Linked DNA regions of Roseimicrobium gellanilyticum. The protein of the gene in region 1 interacts with the protein of each later gene in a pairwise test. Links are inferred from orthologs where the notes say so. Each region holds a gene or a part of one and is shown on either strand. Other genes may lie near its edges.

Region 1 (8,380 bases):
ATTCCTTGGCTCGCTGTAGCACCGCGCCCAGAGTGGCCAGCTTTTCATCAAGGTGTTCGTAGCCGCGGTCGATGTGGTAGAGGCGGTGCACCTCGGTGGTGCCTTTTGCGTTCAATGCTGCCAGCACGAGGGCAGCAGAGGCACGCAGGTCGCTCGCCATCACGGGAGCGCCGCTGAGTTGTGGGACGCCCGTGATGCGGGCGGTGTCACCTTCCATTTCGATGCTGGCGCCCATGCGCTTGAGCTCGGGCACGTGCATGAAGCGCTGGGGGAAGATGGTCTCACGCGCGGTGCTGAGCTGGCCCTGAAGGGTGCAGGCGAGCGCGCAGAACTGTGCCTGCATATCCGTGGGGAAACCAGGGTAGGGACGCGTGGTGAAGTGGAAGCCCTTGGGGTCGCCACTGCCAGGCATCACCGTCACGGTGTCCCCGGAGATGGCGATATCATAACCGCAGGCCAGGAGGGTGTCCGTGGTGGTCTTGAGATGGGCGGGATCCACCCGGCGCACCATGACGCCATCGCCACAGATGGCGCCGGCCACGAGGAAGGTGCCTGCCTCAATGCGATCCGGAATGACGGTGTGCTCCGCGCCATGGAGCTCTTCCACGCCTTCCACCACAATGCGTGTGGTGCCTGCGCCTTCAATCTTTGCCCCCATCTTGATGAGGAAGTTTGCGAGGTCTTCCACTTCAGGCTCGGCAGCGGCGCCCTCGATGATGGTCGTGCCCTTGGTGAGCACAGCAGCCATGAGCACGTTGTCTGTACCCAGCACGGTGGAGCCGAACTTGCCGGTGAGATTCATGGTCGTGCCCTTGAGCGGCTCGGTGGCTTCGATGTGGATATTGCCACCATCCATCTGGACCTTCGCGCCGAGGTACTCCAGACCCTTGAGGTGCAGGTCCACGGGGCGGTCACCGATCACGCAGCCGCCAGGCATGGACACCACGGCCTTGCGCAGACGACCGGTGAGAGGGCCCATCACGCAGATGGAGGCGCGCATTTTGCGAACGAGATCGTAAGGCGTATCGGAAACAATCTTCTCCGCCTTGATGTGCATGGTGCCGCTGGCACGCTCCACCTCGGCGCCGAGCTCACGCAGGATCTGCAGCATGTAGTTCGTGTCACTGAGATCCGGCACCTGGCGGATGATGCACTCGTCCTTCGTCAGGAGTGTTGCCGCGAGAATGGGCAGCGAAGAATTTTTCGATCCGCTGATGGTGACCTTGCCGCGCAGACGGGTGCCTCCTTGGACGATGAGCTTTTGCATGGGATGGTTTTCCGGAAAGGGTTGGGAGTTGTCAGGGTTCTATCGCCGCGGGAGGCGTGCCGGGATGGCGGGCGAAAACAAAACGCTCGATACCCGGGAGGTCGCGGTGTGTCTGAATGTCCGTGAAACCAAGACTTTGCAAGCGCTCGCTGACACGAAGTGCCTGATCGTGGTGCAGCTCCAGGGCCAGAAGACCACCAGGGTTCAAGTGCTGGGGGGCCTCTGCGACCAGACGGAAGATGATGTCCAGCCCGGAGGGGCCGCCATCCAGTGCCAGCACGGGGTCACGGCGCACTTCACGGCTCAGCTCCGCCAGCTCTCCGGCGGGGATGTAGGGGAGGTTGGCCACGATGACGTCGAAGGTGGCGGAGGGAAGTTTCTCAAACAGGTCGCTGCGCACCAGCTTTACCGCATGGGCGGAGAGGCCGGCGCGTTCGGCATTCAGCCGGGCCAGTTCGAGAGCGTCCTCAGAGACATCCACCAAGGTGACAGCCGCGCCCGGCCATGCCTTTGCCAGCGAGAGCCCGATGCAGCCGCTGCCGGTTCCCACGTCCAGTACGCTGGCGGGGTGGTCCTTGGAATGATGATGCTCCGTGAGCAGGTGCACGAAGTGCTCTGTCTCGGGGCGGGGGATGAGGGCACGGTGATCGCACACGAACTCATTGCCGTGAAACTCCACCGTGCCCAGCAAGTGCTGGAGAGGCTCACCCTCACCACGCCGCTTCGTGAGCTCACGGAGCGGCTGCAGCTCCGACTCAGTCAGGGACTGGTCGAAGCGCAGGTACAGATCGAGCCTCCGGCACCCGAGGACGTGTGCCAGCAGGTGCTCCATGTTCAGCCGGGCCTCTTCCACGCCGCGCTTGGCAAGGTAGTCAGTGCCGGATTGCAGCGTTTCGAGGAGAGGCTTCATGCGGCGCGGCCGCAGCAGGACTTGTATTTCTTGCCGCTGCCGCAGGGGCAGGGGTCATTGCGGCCCACCTTGGGCACTTCACGCTTCAGCGGGATGGTGATGCGTGGACCTTGCTCGACAGGTTCTCCTCCCTCTTCGCCCTCGCTCGCGGCGGCGGCTTGGGGACGGGGGCTCTGCACGGACTGGGTGTCCGGACCTTCCTGTCGCGCGCGCATCATGCTCTGGCGCAGGTGCTCCATGAACATCTGCAGGCGCTCGTGGCTGCGGAAGAGATTGCCCAGGGCGCGGTTCTGGATGTTGCCCATGAGCTCCTCGAACATGACGTAGGCTTCCTGCTTGAATTCCACGAGCGGATCCTTCTGGCCGTAGGAGCGCAGGTGCACCCCTTCACGGAGACCGTCCATGGCATAGAGATGCTCCTGCCAGAGTTCATCAATGGCCTCGAGCAGGATGATGCGCTCACTCTCCTGAAGGAGTTGCGGCAGGACACCGGTGGTCTTCAGATCGTAAGCACGCTTGATGCGCTCGATGAGGAACTGGCAGATGCCATCGAAGTCCTTGGTCTCGAGGGCTGCCTCCTTCTCGGTGATGCCGAGGGGGAAGGTGTTGTTCGCCCAGTTCAGCAGGGCTTCGTAGGCGGGCGGTTCATCGCCGGACTTCTCCTTGGGCACGAACTCCTCCACCTTCGCGGGGATGGCCTTTTCCACCACTTCGTCCAGCAGCAGGCGCGGATCCGGGCTGGTGAGAACTTCGTTGCGATAGGTGTACACCACATCGCGCTGGTTGTTCATCACGTCGTCATACTCCAGCACGCGTTTGCGCGAGAGGTAGTTCCGCTGCTCCACGCGCTTTTGCGCGGTTTCCACGGACTTGTTCAGCCACGGATGCTCCAGTTCCTGGCCTTCCTCCATGCCGAAGCGTTCCATGATCTTCGTCATGCGTTCGGCGGCGCCGAAGTTGCGCATGAGATCATCTTCGAAGCTGATGAAGAACTTGCTCTGGCCGGGGTCACCCTGACGCGCGCAGCGACCGCGCAACTGGCGGTCCACACGACGGCTTTCGTGGCGCTCGGTGCCGACGACGAAAAGACCGCCGAGTTCGGCGACGCCTTCGCCCAGCTTGATGTCCGTACCACGACCGGCCATGTTTGTGGACACGGTCACAGCGCCACGCTGACCCGCGCGAGCGACGATCTCCGCCTCCTGGCGGTGATACTTCGCGTTCAGCACGGAGTGGGGAATCTTCTGCAGTTTCAGCAGACGGGAAACGGTTTCGGACGTTTCCACGCTTGCGGTACCGATGAGCAGCGGCTGCCCCGCAGCGTGACGCTCCTGGATGAGCTTCAGCACGGAGTTGAACTTCTCACGGCGCGTCTTGAAAATGGCGTCGTTCGAGTCCTTGCGCTGCACGATGCGGTTTGTCGGGATGCTCAGCACGTCGAGTCCATAGATGTCATGGAATTCTGCGGCGTCCGTCTCGGCAGTACCGGTCATCCCGCCCAACTTTTGATACAGACGGAAGTAGTTCTGAATCGTGATGGTCGCCAGCGTCTGGGTTTCCTGGTCGATGTGCACGCCTTCCTTGGCTTCCACGGCCTGGTGCAGGCCATCGCTCCAACGGCGTCCAGGCATCTCACGGCCCGTGTTTTCATCCACGATGATGACCTTGTTGTCATGCACCACGTATTCCTTGTCCTTTTCGTAGAGGCAGTAGGCGCGGAGCAGCTGGCTGATGTTGTGGATGCGCTGACCTGCGACGTCGAGCCTGGCCTGCGTGTCCTGGCGCTTCTGCTGCTTCTGGGAGTCGCTCAGGCTGGTGTCATTGTCGATGTCCACATAGGCGCTGGCCAGGTCTGGCAGCACGAAGGCATCGGGATCATCGGGATTCAGGAAGGAGCGGCCCATTTCGCTGAGGTCAGCGTCGTGGGTTTTCTCTTCGATGGTGTAATAGAGCTCCTCCTTCAGGGCGAAGAGCTCGGTCTTCTGCGTGTCCTGGTAGAAGCTGAGCTCACTCTTCTGCATGGCCCTGCGCTTGTCCGGGTCCTCCATGGCGCGCAGGAGGGCGCGGTTCTTCGGCTGGCCGAGGCGCACCTGGAAGAGCTTGCGACCACCGAGGTCAGTCTCGCCCTTCTCGAAGTGTTCATTGGCTTCCGTGGCGAGGCGGGTGCAGAGCGCATTCTGCCGGCGCACGAGCTGCTCCACGAGCGGCTTGAAGCGGTCATACTGGTGGGAGCTGGCGGTGGCCACGGGACCGCTGATGATCAGCGGCGTACGGGCTTCATCGATGAGCACGGAGTCCACTTCGTCGATGATGGCGAAGTAGTGGCCGCGCTGCACCTGGTGGTCCTTGCTGCGGGCCATGCCATTGTCGCGCAGATAGTCGAAGCCGAACTCACTGTTCGTGCCGTAGGTGATATCCGCCTGGTACTGCTGGCGGCGCACATCCGGCGCCTGGTCGTTCTGAATGCAACCCACGGTGAGGCCAAGGAACTTGTACAGCGTGCCCATCCACTCGGAGTCACGTCGGGCGAGGTAGTCGTTCACCGTGATGACGTGCACGCCACGTCCGGTAAGCGCATTGAGATAGACGGGAAGGGTGCCCACGAGGGTCTTGCCTTCACCCGTGGCCATTTCTGCAATCATGCCGCGATGCAGGGCGGTGCCACCGATGAGCTGCACGTCGAAGTGCACCATCTGCCAGGTCAGCGGCTGGTCGCTCACCAGGATCTCCTGGCCGCAAAGACGGCGCGCGGCATTCTTCACCACCGCGTAGGCCTCGGGCAGGATCTCATCGAGAATGGTCTTTTCGACTTCTGCGAAACGCGGGGCGATTTCCACATAAGCTTCGCGGGCCTTCTCGATGCGGGCCTTCTTCTTGTCGAGTGACTCACCAGACCAGGAGCGTTCCTCCACCAGGGACTGGTCCAGGGATGGGAAATGATCCTTCAGACGGACGAACTTTTCGCCAACTTCACGGAGGCAGGCGTCCACCTGTTCTTCGTCAGCAATACGCAGCCATACGCCGGCAAGGAAGTGCGGTTCGTGGAAGGCGCGGAAACGTTCCTGAAACTGGGCAGTACGCTCACGAAGGTATTCCTCAGGGCGTCCCTTGAGGGCTTCTTCGTGCTTGTTGATCTCGTGGACGACGGGCCAGAGTCTTTTGACAGCACGCTGGTTTTTCGTGCCGATGATCTTCTTTAGAATCCATTCAAACATGACTGAGATAGGGAAAGGGGTGGAGAAATGGGAGGGTAGGTTGACTGAAAACCGGGGCCGCGCAAGTCACGCGGACGGCAGTTCGCCATCGTAAAAAACCGGCGGGAACCCCGGTGCCTCGCTGATCCCATGGAACCGGCGATGGGTGTGCTGTCGATTGCTCTGTGGCATCTAAAATGCCCGGCTCAGCACACCGTGGGGCGGTGCATTTCCCGCATGGTCCGGGCCCAGAATTCCGGCGAAGGTTGGATGAATCACGAGGGATCCGTCTCAGCCGATGGCGATTGGGCCCATTGGGCTTTCCCTTTACCCGACGCGTTCGCGGCAGTAGTCGCTGGTGCGCACGACGCGTCTGTCGTCGATGCGGTTCCTGAGTAATTCATAGACGCAAGCTGGGGCCAGAGCCTCATCCCGTTCGGGCGTCACTGCCGGAGCGCTGGCGAGGCAGAAGGGCTTCACCTTGGCGAAGTGCCAGGCGGCACCGGTCTGCTTGCGCTTTTGCTTTTCGCTCCAATAGGAGCCTGCAACCTGCTCCCCGCTGGACTCCGTGCCGGCCTGATGGGAGGAGGGCCTCCTATGTGGCATCTGCACCGGGGTACCCCAGTTTGTCTGCACCAGGTGCGTGGCAAACTGCTCCGCGCATCCGCTGACGAGAATCGTCGCGAAGGTGAGGAGGGCAAGTCTGAGCGCAGGCTGCTGCATGAAACGGGATACGACTCTACAGCACATTTTTCAGTGTGCAGGAATAAATTACGTTACGAAATGGAAGGGCGGGGAGTTGCCCGGGAGAAATGCAGGGCAGGCCGGGAAAACGCACCCCGGTGCACCCACGGCCGCCGGTACGATTCCGGGCAGAGAGGGCTGAGGCGGTCTCTCATCTTCCTTGCCGCCGTGCAATACCGGATCTACGTCGTTCGCAGTACCTTGACCCCCAGACTATGAGCAGCAGCGAGCCGGCAAGTCCTGAATCCCTGAGTCACCACAGGAGGCGCATGGGAGGGCGTGACCGACACGAGACGCATCGAGTGGCCACCCCGCTGGAGCTTCTCTTCGATCTGACCTTCGTGATCGCATTTGGCCTGGCGGCATCCCAGTTTGCCCATGCGATGGCTGAGGCGCACTACGGCGCTGGTCTGCTTGGTTTTGGATTTGCGAGTTTCGCCATCAGTTGGGCGTGGATTAACTTTTCATGGTTTTCCTCAGCCTATGACACGGACGACTGGATTTTCCGGGTGGTGACCATGGTGCAGATGATTGGTGTGCTCGTGCTTGCGATTGGTCTGCCGCCGATGTTCGCCTCCATCGAGCATGGCCATCATCTCGATAACTCGACGATGGTGCTCGGCTATGTGATCATGCGGGTGGCCATGGTGACCCAGTGGTTGCGCGCCGCGAAACAGGATCCCGCCCGGCGTCGCGCCTGTCTCACCTATGTCACGGCCATCTCGGTGGCGCAGGTGGGCTGGCTGGTGCAGATTTTCCTGGATTTTTCCGTGGGAGTATCCGTGGTCTTTGCGGTGATACTTGCCACCGTCGAGATGCTCGGGCCTTACATCGCAGAGCGCAGGGACGGAGGAACGCCCTGGCATGCGCATCACATTGCCGAGCGCTACAGTTTGTTCGCCATCATTGCGCTGGGAGAGGGGGTGGTGGGCACGGTCGCGACGTTGTCGGCAGTGGTTGAGGAGCATGGATGGACCATGGACACCGCCTTGGTCGGCATGGCCGGCACGGGGCTGACCTTTGGCATGTGGTGGGTGTATTACATGCTGCCTTCCGCCCAGATCCTGCATACTCATCGCGAGCGCTCCTTTGTGTGGGGCTATGGCCAGATACTGGTCATCGCCTCGATCGTGGCGACGGGTGCCGGATTGCATACCGCCGCCTATTTCATTGAGAACAAGGCGCATATCGGGGCGGTGGCGACCGTGCTCACTGTAGCGATCCCAGTGGCGGTGTTTCTGGCGGGGGTCTATGCCCTCTATTACTACATCGTGCGACGCTTTGAGCTCCTGCACATCTTGCTACTGACAGGGACGCTGGGAGTGATTGTAGTGGCGGTGATTGCGGCAAGTCTGGGAGTGGGCATGGCCACGTGCCTGGTGATCGTCATGCTGGCTCCGGCGGTAACGGTGGTTGGCTATGAGGTGCAGGGACATCGCTACCAGGCGGAAGCCGTGGCGGAGCAGACGGCATCAGCGAGGCACTAGAGCGGTTTAAGTTACAGTGTAGCCATTTTCGTATTGGGGCGCACCCACCCCAACCGCGACCAGCGGTCGCAGCCACAGCCACGGCCTGAACCATCCGCCGCGGCAGTAAGTCTTGGTACCACTGTGGCTGCGACCGCTGGTCGCGGTGCGGCAAGTCACCCCTGATCCAAGGCCACGACTTTGTTTAAACCACCTAGTCAGCGCGGACCTATTGGGATCCAGGCGTCACCGGCCACGCAAGGATCCACATGGCTATTTCCTCAGGAGTCACCTGGTAGTCACGCGCTTCGATTTTACGGCGGATGGCTTCTTTGACGCGACCCACTTCTTTGCCAGCAAGATCAGGCCGGGTCTCCATGATGCGCCTGCCATCAATGAAGGTGGCGAGCCGTGACTCGCGCTCCTGCTCTGCCTGCACTCTGACGTAGATCTCCTCCACACGCTGCATGCGAGCGGTGAAGGCGGGCTCATTCCAGAGATGCATGCGCACTTTCTCATCCGCCTTCACTACATGGAAGAGCGTGAGCCAGTCCGGGTGTGAGCGCAGGGGCAGCAATTTGCGACCGCTGAATTGATCCAGCTTGTGGCCCACCATGTGCATTTCCATGGCGAACTCGATGGCCCGGCGCTCGTCGCGGGTGAAGCCAACGCGTGCCGCGATGCCTGCGAATACTGGCAGGCCGGCAGCCTCGTGGCCGTAGTAGTGCACCCGGCCATCGTCCCCGTAGGTGCGTGTGACGCCCTTGCCAATGTCGTGGAAAAGAATGGCGAGATTCGT
Region 2 (7,559 bases), on another replicon or contig:
TCGCGAGCGTGTATTGCGTGAGGTCATTGGTGCCAATGGAGAAGAAGTCCGCCTCCGTGGCAAAGGTCTCCGCCATGACGGCGACTGCGGGCACCTCCACCATGATGCCACAGGGGAAGGGGGGGATGCCCAGTGCCTTGGACTCTTCCGCCAGCATGGCCTTTGCGTCGCGCAGCTCCTGCACCGTCGCGATCATGGGGAACATGACATGCAGCACTCCTTCCTTGGAGGCACGCAGCAGGGCGCGAAGCTGCGTGCGCAGGACCTCCGGTCGATCGAGGCCCACCCGGATGCCGCGTTCTCCCAGGAAGGGATTGTCCTCCTTCGGAATGGGGAGATAGGGAAGGGGCTTGTCTCCTCCGACGTCGAGCGTGCGGATGATGACATGCTTCTCTTTTCCCAGGGCGCGAATCACCGCGGTGTAGCTCTCGGTCTGCTCATCCTCGCTGGGTGCGGCGGAGCGATCCATGAAGAGGAACTCCGAGCGCAGCAGTCCCACGCCTTCACCGCCGACGTCCACGATCTGTCCTGCGTCCTTCACGCCACCGATGTTGGCGAAGACAGCCACGCGATGTCCGTCGCTGGTGACAGCGGGCTGCAAAGCGTGAGCGATGTCCTCTTTGCGGCGTTTTTCATTCCGCGCCTGCCGCTGACGGATGCGCTCCACCTCCTGAGGTGGTGGATGGAGAAGCAGGGAGCCCTTGCTGCCATCGAGGACTACTGGAGTGCCCGCTGCGACATCAAGGGCCGCAGGCTCGATGCCCGCGATGGCGGGAATATCCAGCGAGCGAGCCAGAATGGCCACATGCGAGGTCGCGCCACCGCGTACGGTGGCAAACCCCACCACACGTCCACGTTCCATCGTAGCTGTGTCCGAGGGCGTGAGATCTTCCGCGATGAGAATGGAGTTCTCCGGATATGAAGGCAGCTGGCGACTCACTCCGGTGAGGAGTTCCAGCACACGCCAGCCCACATCGCGTACATCATTGGCGCGCTGTGCGAGCAGTTCATTGCGCAAGGATGCCAGGCGCTCGGCATGCAGCTTTGCCGCACTCTTCCAGGCGAAGGCAGCGCTCTTGCCCTTGGCGATGGTAGAGTTGGCGATGTCGAGAAAGTCAGGATCGTCCAGCAGTTCCGCGTGTGCGGCGAAGATGGCTGCCTTGGCGGGATCGGCCTTTGCATGAAGCTGTGCACGGAGCGCGTCGAGCTGCGCGCGTGCCCTGGCGATGGCGTCAGAGAGCCTTGCTTTCTCCTGCTCCACCCCGCTGCCTTCTTCCTTCACGGCAATGTCCGCGCGCTGCACTTGGAAGACATTTCCCACGGCAAGCCCCGGGGATGCGGATACACCCAGCAGCTCATTTGGGTTGGTGCTGCGACGCTGGGGTGGTGGCTCGGAGAGCTTGTCCGTCGTCGTGGTGGCTGGCGCTGGAGCCGGGCAGCAGCCTTCGTCTCCCAGACCTTCGGCGATGAGCTTGCTCAGTTTCGCCACGGCTTCCTTCGCATCGGCACCCTTGGCCACTACGATCACCTTGTCCCCACGGGATGCCTCCAGGGCCATGATTGCCGTGATGCTGCGTGCATTTGCCGTGCGGTCGTTGAGCTGGAGTTTGATCTCGCTCTGGAAACTCTTGGCCACATTTGCCAGCACCGCGGCGGGTCGGGCATGCAAGCCGGTCTTGTTGGGAATGAGGATGGCATCGGATGTGACTGCTGCACCTCCCCCGGTCACGCCTGGAGCATTGCCATTGGCGAGGGTGAGTTTCAGAAATCCGTCCGCACCAGCTTTTACCGAGCCTGAGGCACGCTCCATGCCGCTCACCGTTTCACCATTGGCAATGATGATCTGGGTGAGCAGGCTTTTCGCGTGTGTGGCCACTTCATCGAGATCAAATTCAATGAGCGGTGCTCCAGCCTCCACGCGATCCCCGGCCTTGACCTTCGGAGTGAATCCGGTGCCCTTCAGCGCCACGGTGTCGATGCCGATATGCATGAGCACTTCCACACCATCTTTCGCCCGGATGGTGAGCGCGTGGGACGCAGGATGTATGTGCACCACCTCACCCGCACACGGGGCACGCAGGCAGGAGTCCGTGGGGTCTATGGAGAGGCCGTCACCCACGAGCTTCTGTGCGAAGACGGGATCGGGGACGCGCTCGAGCGGATAGATGACACCGGACAGCGGTGCCACGAGAGTAAGGGTTTCAGACATGGCAAATGGGGAAGCCTTGGTCCTGCCAGCATTCTACCACCAGGACTCAAGCTGGACACCGTAGGAAAGTCCTTCAAGTTCGTTCCGGTAGGCGCTTCCACCCACCTTGCCCCGGAAGTCATCGCCCCATTTCGCGTAGGTGATGAAGGCACGCAGGGCTGGGCGGCTGAAGAACTTGCGTCCGCGAGTGAGCTGCGGAGCCAGTGTGATTTTCCAGAGATAGTCATTCACGCCAAGCGGCTCGCTATCCACGAAGTCCACGCCAGTTTCGAGTGCGATGCTGAAAGTATCCGTGAAGTGGAAGATGGGCCGCACGCCAAAGGACGCCCACTTCTCACTTGAGTTTGGACCACCGTAGTCCGTGTCCTGATAGATGGCGGCCGCCTGCAGGGAGAGCCATCTGTTGGGCTCAATGGTGAAGTGGTCAGTGATGCGGAACCGTGTTGCGTCATCAATGTCGGGCGAGGCTACGTCGATGGTGGAGGCAAAGTTGTACGCGGCGCCCGTCCCATACTGGATGGAGAATTCATTGTAGCCTCCCAAGAAACTCTCCGGGAGCGTGCGATGCTTCATGCCCACGGCGAAGCCCTGGGAAGTCTCCAGCGAGAATCGATCGCCATTCTCATCAAAGACATTCAGCACCTCTCCACCGCTGGAGTGGGCATAGGCCAGCCAGAATCCAATTTTTCCCAAGGGGGCCGGGATGTCATACACCCGTAAATCCAAGGTGCTCTTGGCGGCATTGCCATCGTCAGTCTGATATTCGTCAAAGCTGCCGCCAAGCCAGGCGAGGGCCACCTTTGATTCCCCCAAAAAAGGCACATCCTGCACTCCGCCACCATAGCCGCTCATATCCAGCCAGTAGAAGTCATTGATGTGGATGTCCTGCCGGCGGTAGTAGCGCTGTCCCACCCAGAATCGCATGTCCGGAGCCTCCGTGATGATATTGCCCGCTTCTACAAAGGCCTGGCGCAGGGCGATGTCATTGCCGAGGTTTTGGGCATTGAGCGAGTCGTAGGTGTCGTTCTGTCCGGTGGAGAAGGACATCATCACCGTGGTGCGCACATATGGCGCCTGCAAGGGGTCGTCTTCACGGAGCCAGTTGTGAGTGAACTCCAGTTCGCCGTACGTGTCCTCTTCATTTCCCAGACGGTACTTCGCTCCGGCACCCGGCGCCTTGAAGGCGTCCATCTCGCCCCCCTCGCCATTCAGGCCGAAGCCCGCGCGGAGGTAGCCGTGAAACTCAAAAGGTTGCGGGAGTTTGTAGAACGCAGCGAGGTCAAAGGGCTTGCCCGAGCCGCTGCGAAAGATTTCACGGGACTCCGTGGCGTCATCCTTGATGGTTTGCTGGATGTGCGCAATGGCCTCGGAGTTGGCCTGTGCGCGCTTCGCGGTTGCCTGGAACTGGGGATCCGAGTGGTTCGCCAGTGTTTCCAGGGTCGTCACACGCTCCTCAATGTCCTCCATCTGTTCATTGGCTTTTTTGGTGGGACCATTGGAAGCCGTCGCGCCGTTCTTCTTCAGCCGGGCATTGTCCGTCTCAAGGACGCCAATCCGGCCCTCCAGTTCCTTGATGCGGCCTTCGTAGCCAGACTTCATCTCGGCGAGTTGCGACTCGATTTGCTTCCGAAACGCCACCATCTCCGGGCTCTCTTGTGCGAGCAATGAACTGCTTCCGAACGTACAAATCCCGAGCAGTGCCACCAGTTTCGCATTCATTGGGTTGGGAGCGATGCGTGCCTCACTCATGATGAAGATGCTACCCAGCAGTAGCATTTACACTCCATAGGACCTTGGTCCTACGAAGAATGCGATGTCGCCTGCGATATCGAATAACAGGAGATGCCGGCCTTATTGGATGGGCGCCATCAGCCACGAAGTGCGCGCCGCAAGGCGGAACCACCACGGCCGCTCCGTGTAGTCTGCTGCGGTGGCACGCGTGCTCTTTGAGAAGTCATTGAGGAACATGGCTTCTGCTTCCTTCACCACGGAAGGTTCGGAGAAGAGCAGGGTGATTTCGAAATTCAGACGGAAGCTGCGGTTATCGAAGTTCGCCGTGCCCACGCCGCAATAGTCATCCACGATGATGGCCTTCTCATGTAGAAAGCCGCTGGTATACCGCCACACCTGTACACCGGCTTTTTCCAGGACAGGGAGATACGTGTAGCTGGAGAGTTGCACCATATTGCTGTCGGCCTTCTCAGGCAGCAGGATACGCACGTCCACCCCACGCAGCGCCGCGAGTTGCAGCGCGGAGGTGAACTGCTCATCCGGCACGAAGTAGGGGCTCGCGATCCATACACGCTTTTTCGCAGACTGGATGGCATGCAGGAAGAAGAGGGTGCACGTTTCGAACTCATCCGCGGGACCAGAGGGCAGGCAGAAGGCCAGTCCATTCTCCCCACCGGGTGCCGGCTTCGGAGTCCAGTTCAGATTGGGGATGCTGCCCGTGGCCCACTTCCAGTCTTCCACCCACGCAATCTGCACACACTGCACCACGGGACCCTGCACCTTCACGTGAGTGTCCCGCCAGGCACCCATCTTGGGGTCCTTGCCAAGGTACTCGTCTCCCACATTGTGCCCGCCGACGAAGGCCGTGTGACCATCCACGATGACCACTTTGCGATGGTTGCGGAAGTTGAGTTGGAAGCGGTTGGCGTCGCCTTTGCGTGTGTTGAAGTGGTGAGTCTCCACGCCTGCAGCCTTCAGGTCTCCGAGATAACTGTCAGTGAGTCCATGACTCCCAATTTCGTCATAGACGAGATAACAGGGAACACCGGCTTTGGCTCGCTCAATCAGGGCATCCTTCAGGCGGCGGCCCAGTCCATCGTCGCGGATGATGTAGAATTGCACGAGCACATACTCGCGTGCCTGCGCAATGCTCTCGAAAATGGATCGGAAAGTCGCCTCGCCGTCGATGAGCAGTTCGGTGTGGTTGCCCTGGGTCGCGGGCATCTTTGCGAGTCTCTCCAGGAGAATGGCCGGGGGCGGCACCTCACCGGCCTGAGGACGCATGGCCAGGAGATCGGTTGCGAGCTTGCGTTCCTCCTCTGAAAGTTCGTCTTCTGCTTTCCTTCGAAGAACGATGTACCCTTCGAAATTGCTCCGCCCAAAAACCCAGTACGCAGGTACCGCAACATAGGGGAATGTATTGAGTGAGATCGCCCAGCCAATCGCACCCTGCGCAGTGCGCACACTCAGGATGGCATCGACGGAGGTAAGCAGCCCCAGGAGATGGAAGAACCCGAAGAAGAGGGCTCGCCGCGTTTTTGGGTGCTCCTTGATCCAACGCAACGGCGCGGTGAGAAATGCAAATCGTGCCATGACCGTGTCGTACCACGTGGAGGGTGCCTGTGTCTCTATCATTCACGAACTGAGTGGTCGATAGGTCCTAGGTCCTATGGGATGAAAGGTGCGAAAAGAGACGCGAACCGTAGGCTGGCATTTGCATCCCCAACCTCCATGTCAGAGACTGTCCATGCTCCCATCCGCCACTCCCGGTCGATTGCGCGACTGAGCCAGACTTTCTCGGAAAGTCTGTCCGCGGCGGACCTGGTGGAGCCCTTGGTTTCTCTGGATGAGAACCAGTCCGCCGACATGGGGCTTGAGGTCATGCGCGCCCGGGCAGTGGGAGTGCTGGGAGTGCGTCGAGGTGGGCTGGTGGCAGGGTGGGTTACGGAGGCGGAGTTGATCGGCGGAACCGTCGGAGAGCGTGCCCACGAGTTTTCCCCAGAGTCGGTGCTGGATGAAGACGTCGGACTCGATGAGGTGCTGGTCACCTTGGGAGCCCGCGAGCGTGTGTTCATCCGGTGGCTCGGAGAGGTGACCGGCGTGATCACGAGGCAGGATTTGCAAAAGGCGCCGCTGCGCATGTGGCTCTTTGGTGTGATCACGCTCTTTGATCTGAACATGACATGGGCCATCGAGGAGTTGCATCCCGGGGACACCTGGAAGGATTGCATCTCACCCGGACGGCTTGAGAAAGCCCAGTGGCTCCAAGCCGAGAGGGGGAGATGCGGCAATCCCTGCCGGTTGGTGGATTGCCTTCAGATCAAGGACAAGGCGGATATCCTCGCAGCGGATGCGCAGAGTCTTGCTGTGCTGGGCTTTGCGTCGCGGCGGGACGCGGACCGCTTCACCCGGAAAATTGAATCCTTGCGAAATCATCTGGCGCATGCGCAGGAGCTTGAGACGGAGCATGTAGAGACCGCGTCACGTCTCGCGACCTACATGGAGTCCATTGTACAGGCCAGGGGAGTGCGGCAGGTGGTGGAAAAAAAGCGTGCCGGAGCCTGAGCTTCAGCAGGCTGGTTCACCTCCCGCAAAGAGCATCGGACCAAGGTCCTATTTCACCGGCAGGCAGCATTGGGCACTGTGTGAGGAATGGCGTCGGTCAATGATTCAGTTCCATGTCGCGAATCCATCGAAGGCAGCCCGGGTATGAATGCCACGGCTGCGGGGGATGCAACGGTTGCACCGCTGCCTTCTCACAAGACGAAGATCGTTGCCACCATCGGCCCCGCATCTGAGTCACCGGAAATGCTGGTGCGGCTCATCAAGGCGGGACTCAATGTTGCGAGGCTGAACTTCTCGCACGGAGACTTTGAGCATCATGGCGAGGTGATTCGACGTCTCCGTGACGCCTCGAAGGTGGCTGGTCGGCGGGTGGCCATCATGGCAGACCTTCCTGGCCCGAAGATGCGACTGGGAAAGATTCAGCCGGAGCCTATTCAATTGTCACCAGGAGATCGGTTCACCCTGACGAGTGAGGACATCGTTGGCAGTGAGACGCGCGTTTCGATGACCTTCGAGCCTTTGCCGCGTGTTGTTCAGCCGGGGAACCGTATCTTTCTCAATGACGGGATTGTGCAGTTGGTGGTGGAGCGAGTAGTGGGAAATGATGTGGAGTGCGTGGTGGCCGTGGGCGGTGAGCTGCGTTCGAAGAAAGGCTTGAACCTGCCCGGGATCGATCTGGGCATTGGCGCATTCACCGAGCGCGATCAGAAGTGCCTGGAGTTTGCGTTGGCAGCGGGAGTGGATGCAGTGAGCCAGTCCTTTGTGGAGCGCGCGTCAGACATTGAAGCCTTGCGTGCCGCAGCGAGCAAACTCGGCCGTCAGCCCTTTATCATCGCGAAGATCGAGCGCTCGGATGCGTTGGTGCATTTTGATGAAATCCTGTCTGTTGCGGATGGCATCATGGTCGCTCGCGGTGACCTGGGAGTGGAGGTGCCCATTGAAAGCATCGCGCAAACCCAGAAGATGCTGATCGCAAAGGCGAATCTCGCAGGCAAGCCGGTCATAACTGCCACGCAAATGCTGGAATCGATGACCAGCAGCCGCCTTCCCACAC

The links.
Region 2: the proteins of secA (region 1) and DES53_RS25555 interact in binary tests that used the Escherichia coli proteins (3 or more experiments, as listed by UniProt). The link is inferred for Roseimicrobium gellanilyticum from one-to-one orthologs.

Annotation. Positions count from the first base shown.
Region 1 is NZ_QNRR01000002.1:942,449-950,828, reverse strand. Bases 1,974-5,697 are described here. They hold secA (preprotein translocase subunit SecA), read right to left. Parts: upstream 5,393-5,697; coding sequence 2,174-5,392; downstream 1,974-2,173. Other genes in these bases: prmC (peptide chain release factor N(5)-glutamine methyltransferase), read right to left, coding at 1,974-2,177. Also shown: murA (UDP-N-acetylglucosamine 1-carboxyvinyltransferase), read right to left, coding at 1-1,267; more of prmC, read right to left, coding at 1,299-1,973; DES53_RS09330 (hypothetical protein), read right to left, coding at 5,699-6,094; DES53_RS09325 (low temperature requirement protein A), read left to right, coding at 6,385-7,602; DES53_RS09320 (tRNA nucleotidyltransferase/poly(A) polymerase family protein), read right to left, coding at 7,811-8,380. UniProt on the Escherichia coli protein: Required for protein export, interacts with the SecYEG preprotein conducting channel.
Region 2 is NZ_QNRR01000012.1:43,407-50,965, reverse strand. What follows is about bases 1,601-4,503. They hold DES53_RS25555 (carbohydrate porin), read right to left. Parts: upstream 3,959-4,503; coding sequence 2,243-3,958; downstream 1,601-2,242. Other genes in these bases: cls (cardiolipin synthase), read right to left, coding at 4,061-4,503; ptsP (phosphoenolpyruvate--protein phosphotransferase), read right to left, coding at 1,601-2,209. Outside these bases: more of ptsP, read right to left, coding at 1-1,600; more of cls, read right to left, coding at 4,504-5,533; DES53_RS25545 (hypothetical protein), read left to right, coding at 5,672-6,505; pyk (pyruvate kinase), read left to right, coding at 6,650-7,559.